One region of the Streptococcus parasuis genome, then DNA from elsewhere that is predicted to be linked to it. Evidence: predicted binding sites of a transcription regulator. Region 1 holds the regulator's gene; each other region holds the start of a gene.
The links. The regulator CtsR, encoded in region 1, represses protease genes until heat stress. The targets are predictions, from matches to a motif close to TTGGTCAAAAAAGGTCAAANA.
Positions count from the first base shown of each region.

Region 1 (5,551 bases):
TGAATTGGCAGCTGAGCCAGCATCTACAGAATCAATCGAAGAATTGGTTGAAGTTGTAGAAGGAAAATAAGTAACGAAGGCGTTAAGAAAAGCATTAGATTTATCTAAATTTTAGCTTTTTAGTCCGAGTACACTCTACATCATTTATCAAACACAAAAACAATCCTAGAGGGGCAGGGCTGAGCCCGCTCCTCTATTTTATAAATACAAACAAGGAGAATAGACATGGCAGAAATTACAGCAGCTCTCGTTAAGGAATTGCGTGAAAAATCAGGTGCTGGCGTTATGGACGCTAAAAAAGCATTGGTTGAAACTGAAGGTGATATCGAAAAAGCGATTGAATTACTTCGCGAAAAAGGTATGGCTAAGGCGGCTAAGAAAGCTGACCGTGTAGCAGCTGAAGGTTTGACAGGTGTTTACGTTGACGGTAACGTTGCAGCAGTTGTTGAAGTGAATGCTGAAACTGACTTTGTTGCGAAAAACGCTCAATTCGTTGAATTGGTAAACACTACTGCTAAAGTAATTGCAGAAGGTAAACCAGCTGACAACGAAGCAGCTCTTAAATTGACTATGCCTTCAGGTGAAACCCTTGAAGAAGCATACGTAAATGCAACTGCAACAATCGGTGAGAAAATCTCATTCCGTCGCTTTGCTTTGGTTGAAAAAACAGATGCTCAAGCATTTGGTGCATACCAACACAATGGCGGCCGTATCGGTGTTATCTCAGTTGTTGATGGTGGTGACGAAACTCTTGCAAAACAAATCTCAATGCACATCGCTGCGATGAAACCAACTGTTCTTTCTTACACTGAATTGGATGAGCAATTCGTTAAAGATGAGTTGGCACAAATCAACCACAAAATCGAACAAGACAACGAAAGCCGTGCAATGGTTGACAAACCAGCATTGCCATTGTTGAAATACGGTTCAAAAGCTCAATTGACTGACGAAGTGATTGCAGCAGCTGAAGAAGCTATCAAGGCTGAATTGGCAGCAGAAGGCAAACCAGAAAAAATCTGGGACAAAATCATCCCAGGTAAAATGGATCGCTTCATGCTTGACAACACTCAAGTTGACCAAGCTTACACACTTCTTGCTCAAGTTTACATCATGGACGACAGCAAAACAGTTGAAGCTTACTTGAACTCAGTGAACGCTTCAGTTGTAGAATTCGCTCGTTTCGAAGTGGGTGAAGGTATCGAGAAAGCTTCAAACGACTTTGAAGCAGAAGTTGCAGCTACTATGGCAGCAGCACTTGGTAAATAATCATATATAGAAGAACTTCCGAAAGGGGGTTCTTTTTTAAAATCGGTCTTAGGGCTGATGAATGAACAGGTTGAATGAGCTATACTAATATCAATCCTAAATATTTTTCATATCTCCTTAAAAAGCACCGGCTAGATGGCAGGTGCTTTTTTTAGGTATTATTCCTCAATAAATGCCGCAATCTCTTCTTCGGTCATGCTGGAGTCGCAGCGGACTTGGACCCCGCTTGCTTTTGCGACAAGAAGACCTGGGACAGTTGGCACATGGTAGTGGTCGCGTAAGGCTTGAAGTTCAGGGCTATTTTGGCTAGAATCAATAAAATGTACTGTTGCTTGTTTATCCTGAGCTACCTTGTGTAGTTTTGGCGCGAACCGATTGCAGTATGGGCAGGTTGCGCGTCCGATAAAGAGGATGCCTCCCTCTTTTGCTGAAAGCAAAGTTTGGGCCTGCTCCACGTCAATTGTAATAAAATCTTGAATATATGTTTTGAAATCCATTATTTACTCCTTTTTCTTCCTATTATAAAGAATTTTAGGATTGATTTCAAAAATCTACTACGGTCGACTCTGTTGCTTTTACTTTAAAAAAATCTATTTTTACGGTATAATGGTCAAAGAATGTCAAAGAAAGAGGCGATACTATGGCGATGAAAAATACATCGGATTATATCGAGGAACATATCAAGGCCATTCTAGATCAAGTCAGTGTTGCTGAATTGCGTCGGAGTGAATTAGCCAGTCAATTTGAAGTGGTTCCGAGTCAGATTAACTATGTCATCAAAACACGATTTACTGCAAGCCGTGGCTACATTGTAGAAAGTAAGCGTGGCGGAGGAGGGTATATTCGTATTGGTCGGATTACCTTCTCGGACAAACATGAATTGGTACATGATCTAATAAAAAATATGGGTGAGCAATTATCAACAACAGTATTTGCTGATATATTACAATTGTTGTTTGATGAAGGCTTGATGACAGAACGCGAAGGAAATTTGTTTTTAGCAACGGGTTCCGACGATGTCTTGGGGAAAGATGCGGATAAAATTCGAGCGCGAATGATGCTGCAACTACTCCGTCGTTTAGATAGGAAAGAGGATTAATTTTCATGAAAATTTCAACAGGCTTACAACGGGTTTTTGAAGATGCTCAGTTGATTGCCCAACGGTATGCATGCGATCATTTAGAAACGTGGCATATTTTGCTAGCATTTGTCATCAATCACGATACGGTAGCTGGTGCTGTTTTGGCAGAATACCCAATGAGTATTTCAGATTTCGAACATGCTACTTTTGTTGTTACAGAAAAAGTATACCGTGAAGAATTGGATAAATTTAATATTCTACCCTCCTCAAAGAGATTAGACGATACAGCTCAGTTCGCTAGAAAGATTGCAGAAGTCGTTAAGGCAAAAGAATTAGGAAGCGAGCATTTGTTTCAGGCAATGCTGTTAGACAAACGTTCGACCGCAAGTCAAATTCTAGATAAAGTAGGTTTTCATTTTGAAGAGATAGAAGATGAATTCCGTTTTGTTGATTTGCGTAAAAACTTAGAGTATCGTGCAGGATTCACCAAAGAAGATTTGAAAGCTATCCGTAGCGTGATGAAAGGTGGAAAGGCTAAAACAGCAAGTGTAGGTCAAATGATGGGCATGCCACCAACTGCTCAAAGTGGTGGATTGGAGGATTATACACGAGATCTGACAGCCTTAGCCCGCGAGGGGAAAATTGAACCTGTTATTGGTCGCGATGCTGAAATTTCACGGATGATTCAAATTCTATCACGTAAAACGAAGAACAACCCAGTTCTAGTTGGTGATGCTGGTGTCGGAAAAACTGCGCTTGCTTTGGGTCTTGCTCAACGTGTTGCTGCAGGTGATGTCCCTGTCGGCTTGGCTAAGATGCGGGTTTTGGAACTTGACTTGATGAACGTTATTGCAGGAACTCGTTTCCGTGGTGACTTTGAAGAGCGGATGAATAATATCATCAATGATATTGAAGAAGATGGTCAGGTTATCCTCTTTATTGATGAATTGCATACTATTATGGGGTCGGGTTCGGGAATTGATTCAACCTTAGATGCTGCCAATATTCTCAAACCGGCCTTGGCTCGAGGGACCCTACGCACTGTTGGTGCAACGACACAGGATGAATACCAAAAGCATATTGAAAAAGATGCTGCCCTGGTCCGTCGTTTTGCCAAAGTGACTATTGAAGAGCCGACAGTTGAGGACAGTATAGCCATTTTGACAGGGCTTAAAGGAACTTTTGAAAAATACCATAGGGTCCGTATTGGAGATGCGACTGTTGAGACAGCTGTGACCTACGCTAAGCGGTATTTGACCAGTAAAAACCTGCCAGATTCTGCCATTGATTTGCTGGATGAAGCCAGTGCAACGGTACAAAATCGAGTGAAAGGGCAGGCTGAGGAAACAGGACTGACGAGTATTGACAAGGCCTTGATGGATAAAAAATATAAGACTGTCAGCAAGCTTTTGATTAAAACGAAAGAAGATGCTGAGGCTAGTCAAAACTATGACCTTGAAGTAACAGAAGAAGATGTTTTAGAAACACTTAGCCGCTTGTCAGGTATCCCAGTAGCCAAGCTTAGCCAATCAGATACTAAGAAGTATCTGAATCTGGAAGTAGAATTGCACAAGCGTGTGATTGGGCAGGAAGAAGCTATTTCTGCAGTTAGCAGAGCTATTCGCCGTAATCAGTCAGGGATTCGTACAGGTCGCAGACCGATTGGTTCCTTTATGTTCTTGGGACCAACTGGTGTCGGTAAGACAGAGCTTGCTAAAGCCTTGGCAGAGGTTCTCTTTGATGATGAATCTGCTCTTATCCGTTTTGATATGTCTGAGTATATGGAGAAATTTGCGGCCAGCCGTCTCAATGGAGCGCCTCCAGGCTACGTGGGCTATGAAGAAGGTGGCGAATTGACGGAGAAAGTTCGTAACAAACCTTATTCTGTTCTTCTTTTTGATGAGGTTGAAAAGGCTCATCCAGATATTTTCAATGTTCTCTTGCAGGTCTTGGATGATGGTGTTTTGACAGACAGTAAGGGACGTAAGGTTGATTTCTCAAATACTATTATTATCATGACGTCAAACCTTGGAGCAACAGCCCTTCGTGATGATAAGACAGTTGGTTTTGGTGCCCTTGATTTATCTAAGGACCACAAGGAAGTGGAGAAACGCATTTTTGAGGAATTGAAAAAAGCCTATCGTCCAGAATTTATCAACCGTATTGACGAGAAAGTTGTCTTCCATAGCTTGACGGAAACTCATATGCAGGATGTTGTCAAGGTCATGATTAAACCTTTGTTGGCTGTAACAGCTGAGAAAGGAATTAACCTTAAACTGCAACCGTCAGCCCTTAAGTTATTGGCTAAACAAGGTTACGACCCAGAAATGGGGGCTCGTCCTCTTCGTAGACTCTTACAAACCAAATTGGAAGATCCGTTGGCAGAAATGTTGCTCCGTGGTGACCTGACTACTGGTTCGACCTTGAAGGTTGGGGTCAAGGGCGAAGAGCTCAAGTTTGATGTGGTAAAGGGTTAAGGAGCGCCTCTTGTTACTAGACTTTCCAGATGCAGAATTGTTCTTCCGTTTTGAAAAGAGTATGAATTAGTTGGAGAGGTGAGCTTGCTCGCCTCTTTAACGATTAGAAAGGAAATCGATGATTCAAACCATAACTGTTGTTTTTGGGACCTTTGCTCCCATGCACAAGGGATATTTGGCTAGAACGTTTGCTTGGTATGTTGGGCTGGTCTGAATATCGTTCTATGTGTCTGAGGAAGAATACGCTCAGGAACTGCAAAATCGAGGCTATCAAGCTCATTTTAGTCCTAGAAAATTTGGTATTTCAGCAACTTTCATTCGCGAGAATCCTGAGAAGTATCGAGACTATATTGCCCCTGCCTTTGTTGACTTTTTTGAAGATAGGGAAGATATGTAATCAGTATGGAAAAATGCATAAAATCGGGGTATAACCCTGGTTTTATGCGTTTTTTTATATCCAAGAACTTTTAAAAGTCTTACCATCATTAACGAAAGTTCGGAAAAAACGTTAACATTCCAATAAATATTTGATTTTTTTGTTACTATATACTAATAAAAAGGAGGTGGTTCTTATGAAAAAGAATCTTTTGAAAAAACGATCGTTTGTTTTATTAACTTGCTTATAGTGTTGATGACAGTTGTTCCACCAGAGGTGCCTGTTCAAGTTGCTAGTCGAATCGAAACACCTGTTGAAACAAAATCGAAGCATTTTTCGAATTTAGCTGGA
Region 1 covers NZ_AP024276.1:215,947-221,497, forward strand. The annotation lists gene rpsB (30S ribosomal protein S2) at 1-70, shown strand, start outside; gene tsf (translation elongation factor Ts) at 226-1,266, shown strand; gene L6410_RS01115 (DUF6568 family protein) at 1,425-1,763, opposite strand; gene L6410_RS01120 (CtsR family transcriptional regulator) at 1,907-2,365, shown strand; gene L6410_RS01125 (ATP-dependent Clp protease ATP-binding subunit) at 2,371-4,824, shown strand; partial or broken gene L6410_RS01130 (adenylyltransferase/cytidyltransferase family protein) at 5,039-5,188, shown strand.

Region 2 (5,551 bases), 740 kb from region 1:
GGGAGGTAACGTCTTATTGGGCTTATTGTTTTCACGTCTCGGGTGGAAAGGAAAATTGCTGGTCCTCATCCTACTATTAGCATTCGGTGGAATGTCTAATTTAGGTGGATTGCTCTCTACTTCTACTGGAACGAATTCATATCAGTCCAGTCAAGTCACCACCACAGGTACAAATGTGTCTGATGCCGATGCTGAATTTATGAGTAAGGTGTTAGGCTCAACAGAAGATTTTTGGACCCAAGAATTTGAAGCCAATGATTTAACCTACTCAGCACCTACCATGGTTTTCTATACCGATCAGACCCAAACGGGCTGCGGTATCGGATCTGCTCAAGCTGGGCCATTTTACTGCTCAGCTGACCGCAAAATTTATATCGATACATCATTTTACCAAGAATTATCTAGCAAATACAAGGCGTCTGGGGACTTTGCAATGGCCTATGTCATTGCCCACGAAGTTGGACACCATGTCCAAAATGAATTGGAAGTTCTTGGGGCATACCATCAAAAACGAGCACAATTATCAGATAAAGAAGGCAATGCCCTGAACGTTCGTCTCGAACTGCAGGCTGATTACTATGCTGGGGCATGGGCTAAATATGTAGATGGTCAAGGTATACTAGATGCAGGGGACATCGACGAAGCCATGAATGCAGCTCATGCTGTCGGCGATGATACCCTACAGCAAGAAGCCTATGGCCGCACCGTTCCAGATAGTTTCACCCATGGAACCTCTGAACAACGAAAAAAATGGTTTAACCTTGGGTACACCTATGGTGATCTTGCCCATGCAGATACATTTTCAGTAGAAAATCCGTAGAAAAAATCCCCAATCATCCGTGTATGATTGGGGATTTTTGATCTATTCGTGTATCTCTATCTCATCTATAAAAGTTGAAACTAGTTCTTTTCACTTCTGACGCAAGCTTCATATGTCTGTTCCATCAGCATGGTAATGGTCATTGGTCCAACTCCTCCTGGGACTGGTGTGATGTAGCTTGCAACTTCTGCTACTTCATCATACTGAACATCACCAATCAGTTTACCATTTGCATCTCGGTTCATACCAACGTCAATCACCACTGCACCTGGTTTGACAAAGTCTTTGGTGACAAAATGACCACGCCCAATGGCAACGACAAGAATATCAGCTTGTCTAGCTAATTCTGGCAGATTTTTTGTCCGAGAATGAGCAATCGTTACAGTCGCATTTGCATCTAAAAGTAACTGCGCCATCGGCTTCCCAACAATGTTTGAACGACCGATAACCACAGCCGTTTTTCCTTCTAGCTCGATCTGATATTCTTTGAACATCTCCATAATCCCTGCTGGTGTTGAAGGAATCATAACTGGATGTCCTGACCAGAATTTACCCATATTAGTCGGATGGAAACCATCTACATCCTTATCTGGATCAATTGCCAATAAAACCTTTTCCTCACTGATATGGGCAGGTAACGGCAACTGGACTAAAATACCATGCCATTCGGAATCTTGATTATAGCGTTCGATTAATGCCAAGAGCTCCTTTTCAGAAATCGTATCTGGTACTCGTACAACTTCGCTCTTAAACCCTGCTGCTAAGGCTGAACGTTCTTTATTCCGCACATAAACCTGACTAGCTGGATTTTCACCCACTAAAATCACCACAAGTCCTGGTGTCAATCCTTTTTCTACCTTCAATTGAGCTGTTTTCTCTGCTAAAGCTGCTTGCATTTTTGCTGCTAATGCCTTACCATCAATGACTGTCATTTCACTATCTCCTCTAGTTTTTTTCTATTATATCGTAAAACCATTCGTGTGACTACGGACGATTCCTTGAAAATCCAACATATAGAAAAACTCCGAACGTTTTCGGAGTTATCCTGTTGTATCTATCGTTATAGGACTTTCGATAAGAAATCTTTCGTCCGTTCTTCTCTCGTGTGTTCGAACACATCTTCAGGAGTTCCATCTTCAACGATTACTCCTCCATCCATAAAGATGACTCTATCAGCAACTTCTCTTGCAAAACCCATTTCGTGGGTTACGATCACCATGGTCATTCCCGATTTTGCCAAATCCTGCATAACCGATAAGACCTCACCGACCATCTCAGGGTCCAAGGCAGACGTAGGCTCATCAAAAAGCAAGACATCTGGATCCATTGCCAATCCGCGAGCAATTGCAATACGTTGCTGTTGCCCACCTGATAAACTCTGTGGATAAGCAGTCGCTTTATCTGGTAGCCCAACCTTAGCCAGTAGGTCCATTGCTTTCTTCTCAGCATCAGCCTTCGTCATTCCCTTTGTCTTAATTGGTGATAAGGTAATATTTTCCAAGACTGTCATATTAGGGAAGAGATTAAATTGTTGAAATACCATCCCCATTTTTTCACGCATCTTAAAGATATCATTTGACTTATCAGTGATATCGACACCTTCAAATGTAACATTTCCCTTAGTAGGCACCTCTAAAAGGTTCATTGTCCGTAGAAATGTTGATTTCCCAGAACCTGATGGACCGATAATTACAACAACTTCTCCCTGTTGGATATCCAAATCAATACCCTTTAACACTTCATTATCTCCGAAGTATTTGTGCAAATCCTTAATAGAAATAATAACCTCTGCCATATCAATGTCCCCCCTTATTCAATTTTTTCTCAAAGTATTGGATGCCCAACGTTAACACACTTGTCACAATCAAATAATAGAAGGCCGCAAATAACAAAGGCTCCGTTGTAATGTAAGTTGACGCAGAGACCGTAGTCGCTCCATTCCACAATTCAACAACGCCGATTGTTGATAAAAGGGAACTATCTTTTACGATTGTTACAAATTCATTCCCCAAGGCAGGTAGGATATTCTTGATAGCTTGAGGCATGATGACATAGCGCATCGCTTGACGAGGACGGATACCGAGTGAGTAGGCTGCCTCCAATTGTCCCTTCGGAACTGCATTAATCCCCGCACGTACTGTTTCAGATACATAAGCCCCTGAGTTCATTGATAGAATAACCATCCCCGGAATCAGACGAGACAAATCAACAGATAAAATACCTAACTGAAAAGTTGGAGCAACTAAATGAGTCATGGTAAAACCAATCATAATCTGTACAACCATTGGAGTCCCACGGAAAATCCACACATAAATATTGGCAAACCAGACAAGTAATTTATATTTACTCCGTTGTGCAAAAGCCAATAAAACACCCAAAATACTACCAAAAGCAACAACAAATACAGCGATAATAAGAGTAACTAATACACCATAATTAAAATAAGCCCAATAATCAGGCAAAAAAGAAAAATTCATATCTCCACTCCTCAAAAGACGTATACTACATTATAACATTTTCGAATAAATATGCAACTACCTAGACTAATTATTCACAAAAGAAAAAGCACCCTTGGCGCTTTTAACTATCCTGTGTTTAGTACAACAGTTCGTAAATTTCCATTGCAATCAAGTCAATGCTGTCAAACGTATACGTCTCACGAGCAGCAACATCACGTAGGGTAAATACTGAACCATTTTCTTCGTCATAGCTGTAGGCAACTTCTGCAACGACAACACCATCACGTTCAAAATTACGTTTCAAGGTACCACCATCACTGGCCATGGCTTCAAGACGATTGATAATTCTCACCAAATGTGATTCCATATTCATTCTCCTCTTCTTAATATAGGAATATTCTACCATAATTTTGTGAAAAAGTCTTATTTTTACGTAATTTTCTTCCCCCAATTTTTCGTAAAAAGAAATACTAGAATGCATATCAGTTTCTTGCATTTTCTCCAAAACTTGATATAATTAAAACAGAACTGACCTTTATTGACTATTCGATAAAGACCTTACTTCGTGGAAATTCATCTGAATGCGCAATTGTATGTGATTTAATTTATACACAATATTCTAGCATTCGAGTAGGAAAAAATGAGATTAATTTTCACAGAGTTTTGTAATGTTACTATTAGAAAAGAGGTAATTGAATGCTCTGTACAAACTGTAAAATAAATGATGCTACCATTCATCTCTATACAAATATGAATGGCAAACAACAGCAAGTTGACCTTTGCCATAATTGTTATCAAATTATGAAAACAGATCCAAATAATGCTATTTTACGTGGCTTAGGGGACTTAACGAATCCAAACAATATGGATCCATTTAGTGAATTTTTCAATCATTTAGGTGGTTACCCTGGAAATACCCCAGCTGGTAAGAATCGTGATCAAACACCTCCTACTCAAGCAGGCGGTGGCAACGGTGGTGGTCGATTCAATCAACCCAATACTGGTCGAACCCAAACAGTCCCGCAACCAAATGGATTGCTGGAAGAATTTGGGATTAATGTTACTGAGATTGCACGACGTGGAGATATTGACCCCGTTATCGGACGCGATCAAGAAATCACTCGGGTGATTGAAATTTTGAACCGCCGCACTAAAAACAACCCCGTTCTTATCGGTGAGCCCGGTGTTGGTAAAACTGCAGTCGTTGAAGGACTAGCACAAAAAATTGTAGACGGGGACGTTCCACATAAACTTCAAAACAAAGAAGTCATTCGATTAGATGTTGTCAGCCTTGTTCAAGGAACAGGAATCCGAGGTCAATTTGAAGAACGCATGCAAAAACTCATGGAAGAAATTCGAAACCGACGTGAAGTTATTCTCTTCATTGATGAAATTCATGAGATTGTCGGAGCTGGTTCTGCAGGAGATGGAAACATGGATGCGGGCAATATTCTAAAACCCGCCCTCGCTCGTGGTGAAATGCAACTGGTCGGTGCTACTACTTTAAATGAATACCGCATTATTGAAAAAGATGCAGCTCTTGAACGTCGGATGCAACCTGTAAAAGTTGACGAACCTAGTGTTGAAGAAACAATCACTATCTTAAAAGGTATTCAGAATAAATACCAAGACTACCACCATGTAAAATATTCCCCTGAGGCCATTGAAGCTGCGGCCGTATTATCCAACCGCTATATTCAAGACCGATTCTTACCTGACAAAGCGATTGATTTGCTAGACGAAGCTGGGTCAAAAATGAACTTAACCTTGAACTTCGTGGATCCTAAAGAAATTGACCAACGGTTAATTGATGCCGAAAATCGTAAAGAACAAGCAACTCGTGATGAAGATTACGAAAAAGCTGCCTATTATCGTGACCAAATTGCTAAATATAAAGAAATGCAAAAGGCAACGATTAGTGAAGAGGATATTCCTCTCATTACCGAAAAAGAAATCGAAGCCATCATTGAACAAAAAACAAATATCCCCGTTGGCGAACTGAAAGAAAAAGAACAGTCTCAATTGATACATTTGGCAAGTGATCTCAAAGCGCATGTCATTGGACAAGACGACGCTGTTGATAAGATTGCAAAAGCAATCCGTCGCAATCGTGTAGGACTTGGAGCACCAAATCGTCCAATTGGTTCCTTCTTATTCGTAGGACCTACTGGCGTCGGTAAAACAGAATTATCAAAACAATTAGCCATTGAGCTCTTCGGTTCAGCGGACAGCATGATTCGATTTGATATGTCTGAATATATGGAAAAACACG
Region 2 covers NZ_AP024276.1:1,677,098-1,682,648, forward strand. The annotation lists gene ypfJ (KPN_02809 family neutral zinc metallopeptidase) at 1-820, shown strand, start outside; gene L6410_RS08485 (bifunctional methylenetetrahydrofolate dehydrogenase/methenyltetrahydrofolate cyclohydrolase) at 901-1,752, opposite strand; gene L6410_RS08490 (amino acid ABC transporter ATP-binding protein) at 1,881-2,615, opposite strand; gene L6410_RS08495 (amino acid ABC transporter permease) at 2,617-3,297, opposite strand; gene L6410_RS08500 (DUF1797 family protein) at 3,416-3,646, opposite strand; gene L6410_RS08505 (ATP-dependent Clp protease ATP-binding subunit) at 3,976-5,551, shown strand, end outside.
Region 2: the regulator CtsR is predicted to act here: its motif matches at 3,805-3,825, upstream of L6410_RS08505 (ATP-dependent Clp protease ATP-binding subunit).

Region 3 (5,551 bases), 1.0 Mb from region 1:
TCACATATGCATCGTAGAATGCTTGTGCTTTTTCACTTGCTGATGTTACAAATGCTGAAAGGTAGTAAACGTTTGAAGCTGCTGAAGCAGTTGCCAATTCAGTAAATTGTGGAGAGTCGAAACCGTCTGAACCAAGGATTGGCTGTTCGATACCAAGACCACGCGCTTGTTTCACAATTGTACCAGTTTCATTGTAATAACCAGGCATAATGATAGCATCGAATTCTTTATCTTTCAATTTTGTCAATGCAGCTTGGAAGTCTTTATCACCAGAAGCAAATGTAATTTCTGAAACAATTTCTCCTGTGAAAGCTTTCTTGAAGGCCTCAGCTACACCTTTACCGTAATCAGATGAGTTGTCAAAGTAAAGAACAACTTTCTTAGCTGACAAGTTTTCAGTAGCGTACTTAGCCATGATTTCACCTTGGTATCCATCTGTAAAGGTTGTACGGAAGAAGTATTCTTGTACCTCACCTTTATCATTTTCAACCAAGTTTGTTTGTGTACCTGAAGGAGTAATCATAGGAACACCAGCAGATGTCAATGCTGGAATAGAGGCTGCTGAAGCTCCTGATGTAGCAGGACCGATCACGACGTTTGCACCCTCACTTGCCAAGCTTGTTGCAACAGTAGCTGCCTCTGCTGTTTCAGACTTGTTGTCTTTTGTAATCACTTCGATTTTTTTGCCGTCAATACCACCCGCAGCATTGATTTCTTTCACGGCAAGGTTGGCACCATTTTCTTCTGTTTGACCATAAGATGAAACAGCACCAGATAACTCCAAGTTATAACCGATTTTAAATGTTTCCCCAACAGTTGAACCAGCTGCGGATGTATTGGTTGTCGAAACATTACCACAGGCAGCAAGTAGAGCTGCAGAGGCAAATGTAGCAAGCGCTACTGCAAATTTTCTTGTTTTCATGAAAATACCTTAAAACTTTCTTAAATTTAACATGTATCTAATATACAGAATTATCTGAAAATTGTCAATACAAATGATCAAAATTTTAAAAAAAAATTAAAATTTTAATAATTCCCCAAATAATTCACAAAAAAAAGCCATCATTACTGATGACTCCATATTACATTATGACGATATGTGGGCAGGCTCTGGCTTTTCAAACGATTCACGCCATAGACTCCCTACAAAGTTTTGATCCAATTCTTTCATATATGAAGGAACTAATTTTTTAACAAACTTCTCCTTCTTTAGTTTTGTAATGGCCACATCTACTTTATCTTGATCCATATAGACAAGAACATACCGTAAGCGTTTGGAGTGATATACGATATCTCCGTATTGGTTTAATTTACGGGCATCACGGTTATAATGTAAATATACTGTTAAACTAATCCGATCTTTCTTCTCAAACATGTCAACTCCTCTAAAATTGATTCTTCCTATATTATACCGCTTTCAATTAAAAATGAAAAGCTCCAACAATCAAGTCGATCATCGGAGCATGTGAGAATAATCTTATAGAAACAACATTACTTAGTCTTTGTATTATCCATAATTTGGTCGATAAAGCCGTATGCCAAGGTTTCTTCAGCAGACATCCAATAGTCACGTTCTGCATCCTTATGGATTTGTTTGACTGTCTTACCAGAATTGTCCGCCAAAATTTTTTCTAACTTGTTACGAGTTTTTAAGAGGTGTTCTGCTGCAATTGCCATGTCAGTTTGCTGAGTACCACCACCAGTGCCTCCCATTGGTTGATGAATCATGTATTCTGCATTAGGAAGCATGAAACGTTTGCCTTTTGTACCACTTGAAGCAATGATTGTTCCCATACTTGCTGCAGTTCCCATTACAATTGTCTGTACGTCTGCTTTAATGAAGTTCATTGTATCCACGATGGCAAGACCTGCGGAAACAGAACCCCCTGGTGTATTTACATAGAGATAAATATCTTTTGTTGGATCTTGTGCATCTAAGAAAAGCAATTGGGCAATAATCGAATTGGCCATATTGTCCTCAACCTGACCTGTCAACATAATGATGCGGTCTTTCAGCAAACGTGAATAAATATCATACGAGCGCTCACCGCGACTAGTTTGTTCAATAACTACTGGAATCATAAATTTACTCCTTTTCGAGATTTTCTTTTCCCATTATATAGGAATAGTCAAAATTGGTCAAATAAAAAACACGATTTAAAACCAGAAAAGGGAGTGGGAAAGACATCCATGATGGCTCCGCCCTCACCCACAGAATAATGAAAACGAACATAAAGCCCTCACTAGGTGTATAATCATAGTGAGGGCTTTGTGGTTGACGAGTTAATGATGTTAAACATCGAGGGAAAAACTGATCCACTCTACTGACGAGCACCCCAAAATATGCGATAGGCATGAGTATAAAAATACGACTAAAATTCGGTAGATAAGCTCTCTAATTTTTAGAAGGAGGGAATTATCATGGATGTTCTCTATCAATCTTGTGCAGGTATTGATGTCCATCAAGCCAATATTGTCGTTTGTATCCTACACGGATCTCTCACCTCAACTCGTCCAAAGCGTGAGATGGCTACATTTGATACAACGACTAAAGGCCTACGTACTTGCCACGATTTTCTCAGTCAATTTCATGTGGAAGCTGTTGGTATGGAAAGCACAGGTGTCTATTGGCGACCTGTCTGGCATGCTCTCTGTGATGACTTCGAGTTGATACTCGCACAACCAGCCCACATGAAGGCAATTCCAGGTCAGAAAACTGACAAGAAAGATGCTCTCTGGATTGCCAAATTAACACGGATTGGTCTACTACCTCGGAGTTTCGTTCCCGATGAAACCATTCAAGAATTGAGGGAGTTGACCAGACAACGAAAACATTATGTGGAAAGTCGTAATAAGGAGACCAATCGTATCCATAAAATTCTTCAGTCAGGTGGTATCAAGCTAACGACCTATATCGAAGATATAGTTAATTGAAACAAGAACAGGACAAAAGTGCCTCAAGAAAAGTATCGCAATTTGGCAATACTTTTCTGAGGTGTTTTTTAATTTGAGCCCATGTTTTCTCAATGGGATTATACTCAGGTGAGTAAGGAGGAAGTGGTAAAAGTCTATGACCCTGCTCCTTGCATAACTCTTTTAGCTTACTCATCCGATGAAACCTTGCATTGTCCATAATGATAACAGATGGTCTATCTAAAGTGGGTAGTAAGAATGTTTTAAACCAAGCTTCGAAAAAGTCACTAGTCATGGTTTCTTTGTAGGTCATTGGGGCTATAATCTCACCGTTTATAAGACCTGCGACTAAAGATAGCCGCTGGAATCTTCTTCCAGAGACCTGACCAGTGATCAACTGACCTTTCAAAGATCGACCATATTCTCGATGAAAATATGTCTCAAACCCTGTCTCGTCAATATAAACAGGTGTCAAGTGACTTAAGTTATTAAATTCTTTAAGGAACTGATTTACTTTCTCAGGGTCTTGTTCATAGTAGGTACAGCTCTTTTTTTTCGAGTATACCCCATAGCTTTGAGAGCGTAATGAATAGCTGTTGGATGACAGCCAAATTCAGAAGCTATTTCAGTCAAAAAAGCATCTGGATGAGCTTCAAGATAGTTCTTTAATTTTTCTCTATCAACTTTTCTTGGTTTGGTTCCCTTAACTTGGTGATGAAGCTCGCCTGTACTCTCCATTAATTTTAGCCATTGATAGATGGTGTTGCGGGAAATATCGAAAACAACAGATGCTTCAGTAATACTGCCGGTTTTCTCACAGTATGCGAGAACTTTTTTACGAAAATCTAATGAATATGCCATAAGTACATTATACCATAAATGTACTATTTTTGTTTCATTTTACTATATTATGGGTGCTTCAGGTCGTAATCTCCTTCAACTACTGATTGACAAGACGCCTATCACGCCTCGCATTGTTCATCAATCAGTTTATACAAGCTTGAAGAAGGAGGTACCTCAACTTCTTAATGCTATGGATGGTTATTTCTCTGACCATCATGGCTTCATGTTAAAGCAATCCTTAGAGCTTCATGATTTTTATCAGAAGCAGATTGAAATATTGGAGGACCGAATTAATGACTATCTATCACAATACGAGAAGCAGGTAGAAATTCTGGATTCTATCCCAGGTATTGATGTCATTACAGCCTCTGTCATTATCTCTGAAGTTGGAGCTGACATGAGTCAATTTCCAACTGCTGGACATCTAGCCTCTTGGGCAGGACTCTGTCCAGGTAACAATGAGAGTGCTGGTAAGAAACGAAGTACCAAGATTCGACATGGTAATTCATATCTAAAGAAATGTTTATGCCAGGCCGCTTTCGCTATCAAAAGACAAAAAGGAAGTCCTCTAGCTGAACGATTTTATCAGATTCAAAGTCGACGTGGTTCACAAAAAGCAACAATCGCCCTCGCACATCAATTATTAAAAATAGCTTATATTCTCTTAAAAGAGCAGATAACGTATCCTGAATTTTTAGCACAGAAAAAGACTACTAGGGACGAGCTAGTAGCCTAACATAAAAAATTTTTTCGCTTTGATTATATCATAGGGAGGGAGTTTTTGCATTCTTTTGAGTTTTCGTATAAGAACTCGACCAAATTAAAAAGAGTTCGTCTTCCCACCCCCGCACAGTTGATTAGGTCAGATTTGGAGTGCAAAACACGAACAAATCTGCCAATCAACCACTGCGCTGAGATGTTGACACGAACTTTGAGTAGTGGTCCTGGGCATTTTGCCCAGCCATACGGAGATTATTTAGTACCGAAAAGGCGATCACCAGCATCTCCAAGACCTGGAACGATATAGCCTTTATCATTGAGTTTTTCATCCAAGGCTGCTGTAAAGATATCGATATCTGGATGTGCATCTTGAAGTGCTTTCACACCTTCTGGAGCGGATACCAAGGCAACAAATTTAATATTTGAAGCTCCACGTTTTTTCAATGAATCAACAGCAAGAATTGCTGAACCACCAGTTGCTAACATTGGGTCTACTACCAAGATATGGCGTTGATCAATATCTTCTGGCAATTTCACAAGGTATTCAACTGGTTGTAAGGTTTCTTCATCTCGGTACATACCAATATGACCAACTTTAGCTGCCGGAACCAAGCTAAGCAAACCATCGACCATACCAATACCAGCACGAAGAATTGGCACAATAGCTAATTTCTTACCTGCAATTTGTTTTTGAACTGTTTTTGTAATCGGTGTTTCAATTTCTACATCTTCAAGTGGCAAGTCACGCAACACTTCGTAGCCCATTAACATGGCAATTTCATTGACCAACTCACGGAAATCTTTTGTAGAAGTTGTAGTTCTACGAAGGATAGATAATTTATGCTGAATGAGTGGGTGTGAAATGACTTGGAATTTACCCATGATGATAAAACCTCTCTTTTTTGTTTTTTCTATTTTACCAAAAATTCATGAAAAAAGCTCGTGAATATTGAAAATTGTTGTCGATTGAATTAGCTTTCAGACAAGGAACTGAGGCGTAGGCTGTACTAGAGTACGGCAAGCCGAAAGTGACGATGTATCAAAGTTAATTCAAATGACTATATCTTATTTTTTG
Region 3 covers NZ_AP024276.1:1,394,885-1,400,435, forward strand. The annotation lists gene L6410_RS06975 (ABC transporter substrate-binding protein) at 1-922, opposite strand, end outside; gene L6410_RS06980 (DUF2129 domain-containing protein) at 1,088-1,375, opposite strand; gene L6410_RS06985 (ATP-dependent Clp protease proteolytic subunit) at 1,492-2,103, opposite strand; partial or broken gene L6410_RS06990 (IS110 family transposase) at 2,422-2,928, shown strand; one part of gene L6410_RS06995 (IS630 family transposase) at 2,927-3,471, opposite strand; one part of gene L6410_RS06995 (IS630 family transposase) at 3,471-3,774, opposite strand; partial or broken gene L6410_RS07000 (transposase) at 3,821-4,484, shown strand; gene upp (uracil phosphoribosyltransferase) at 4,729-5,358, opposite strand; gene L6410_RS07010 (glycoside hydrolase family 13 protein) at 5,542-5,551, opposite strand, start outside.
Region 3: the regulator CtsR is predicted to act here: its motif matches at 2,126-2,146, upstream of L6410_RS06985 (ATP-dependent Clp protease proteolytic subunit).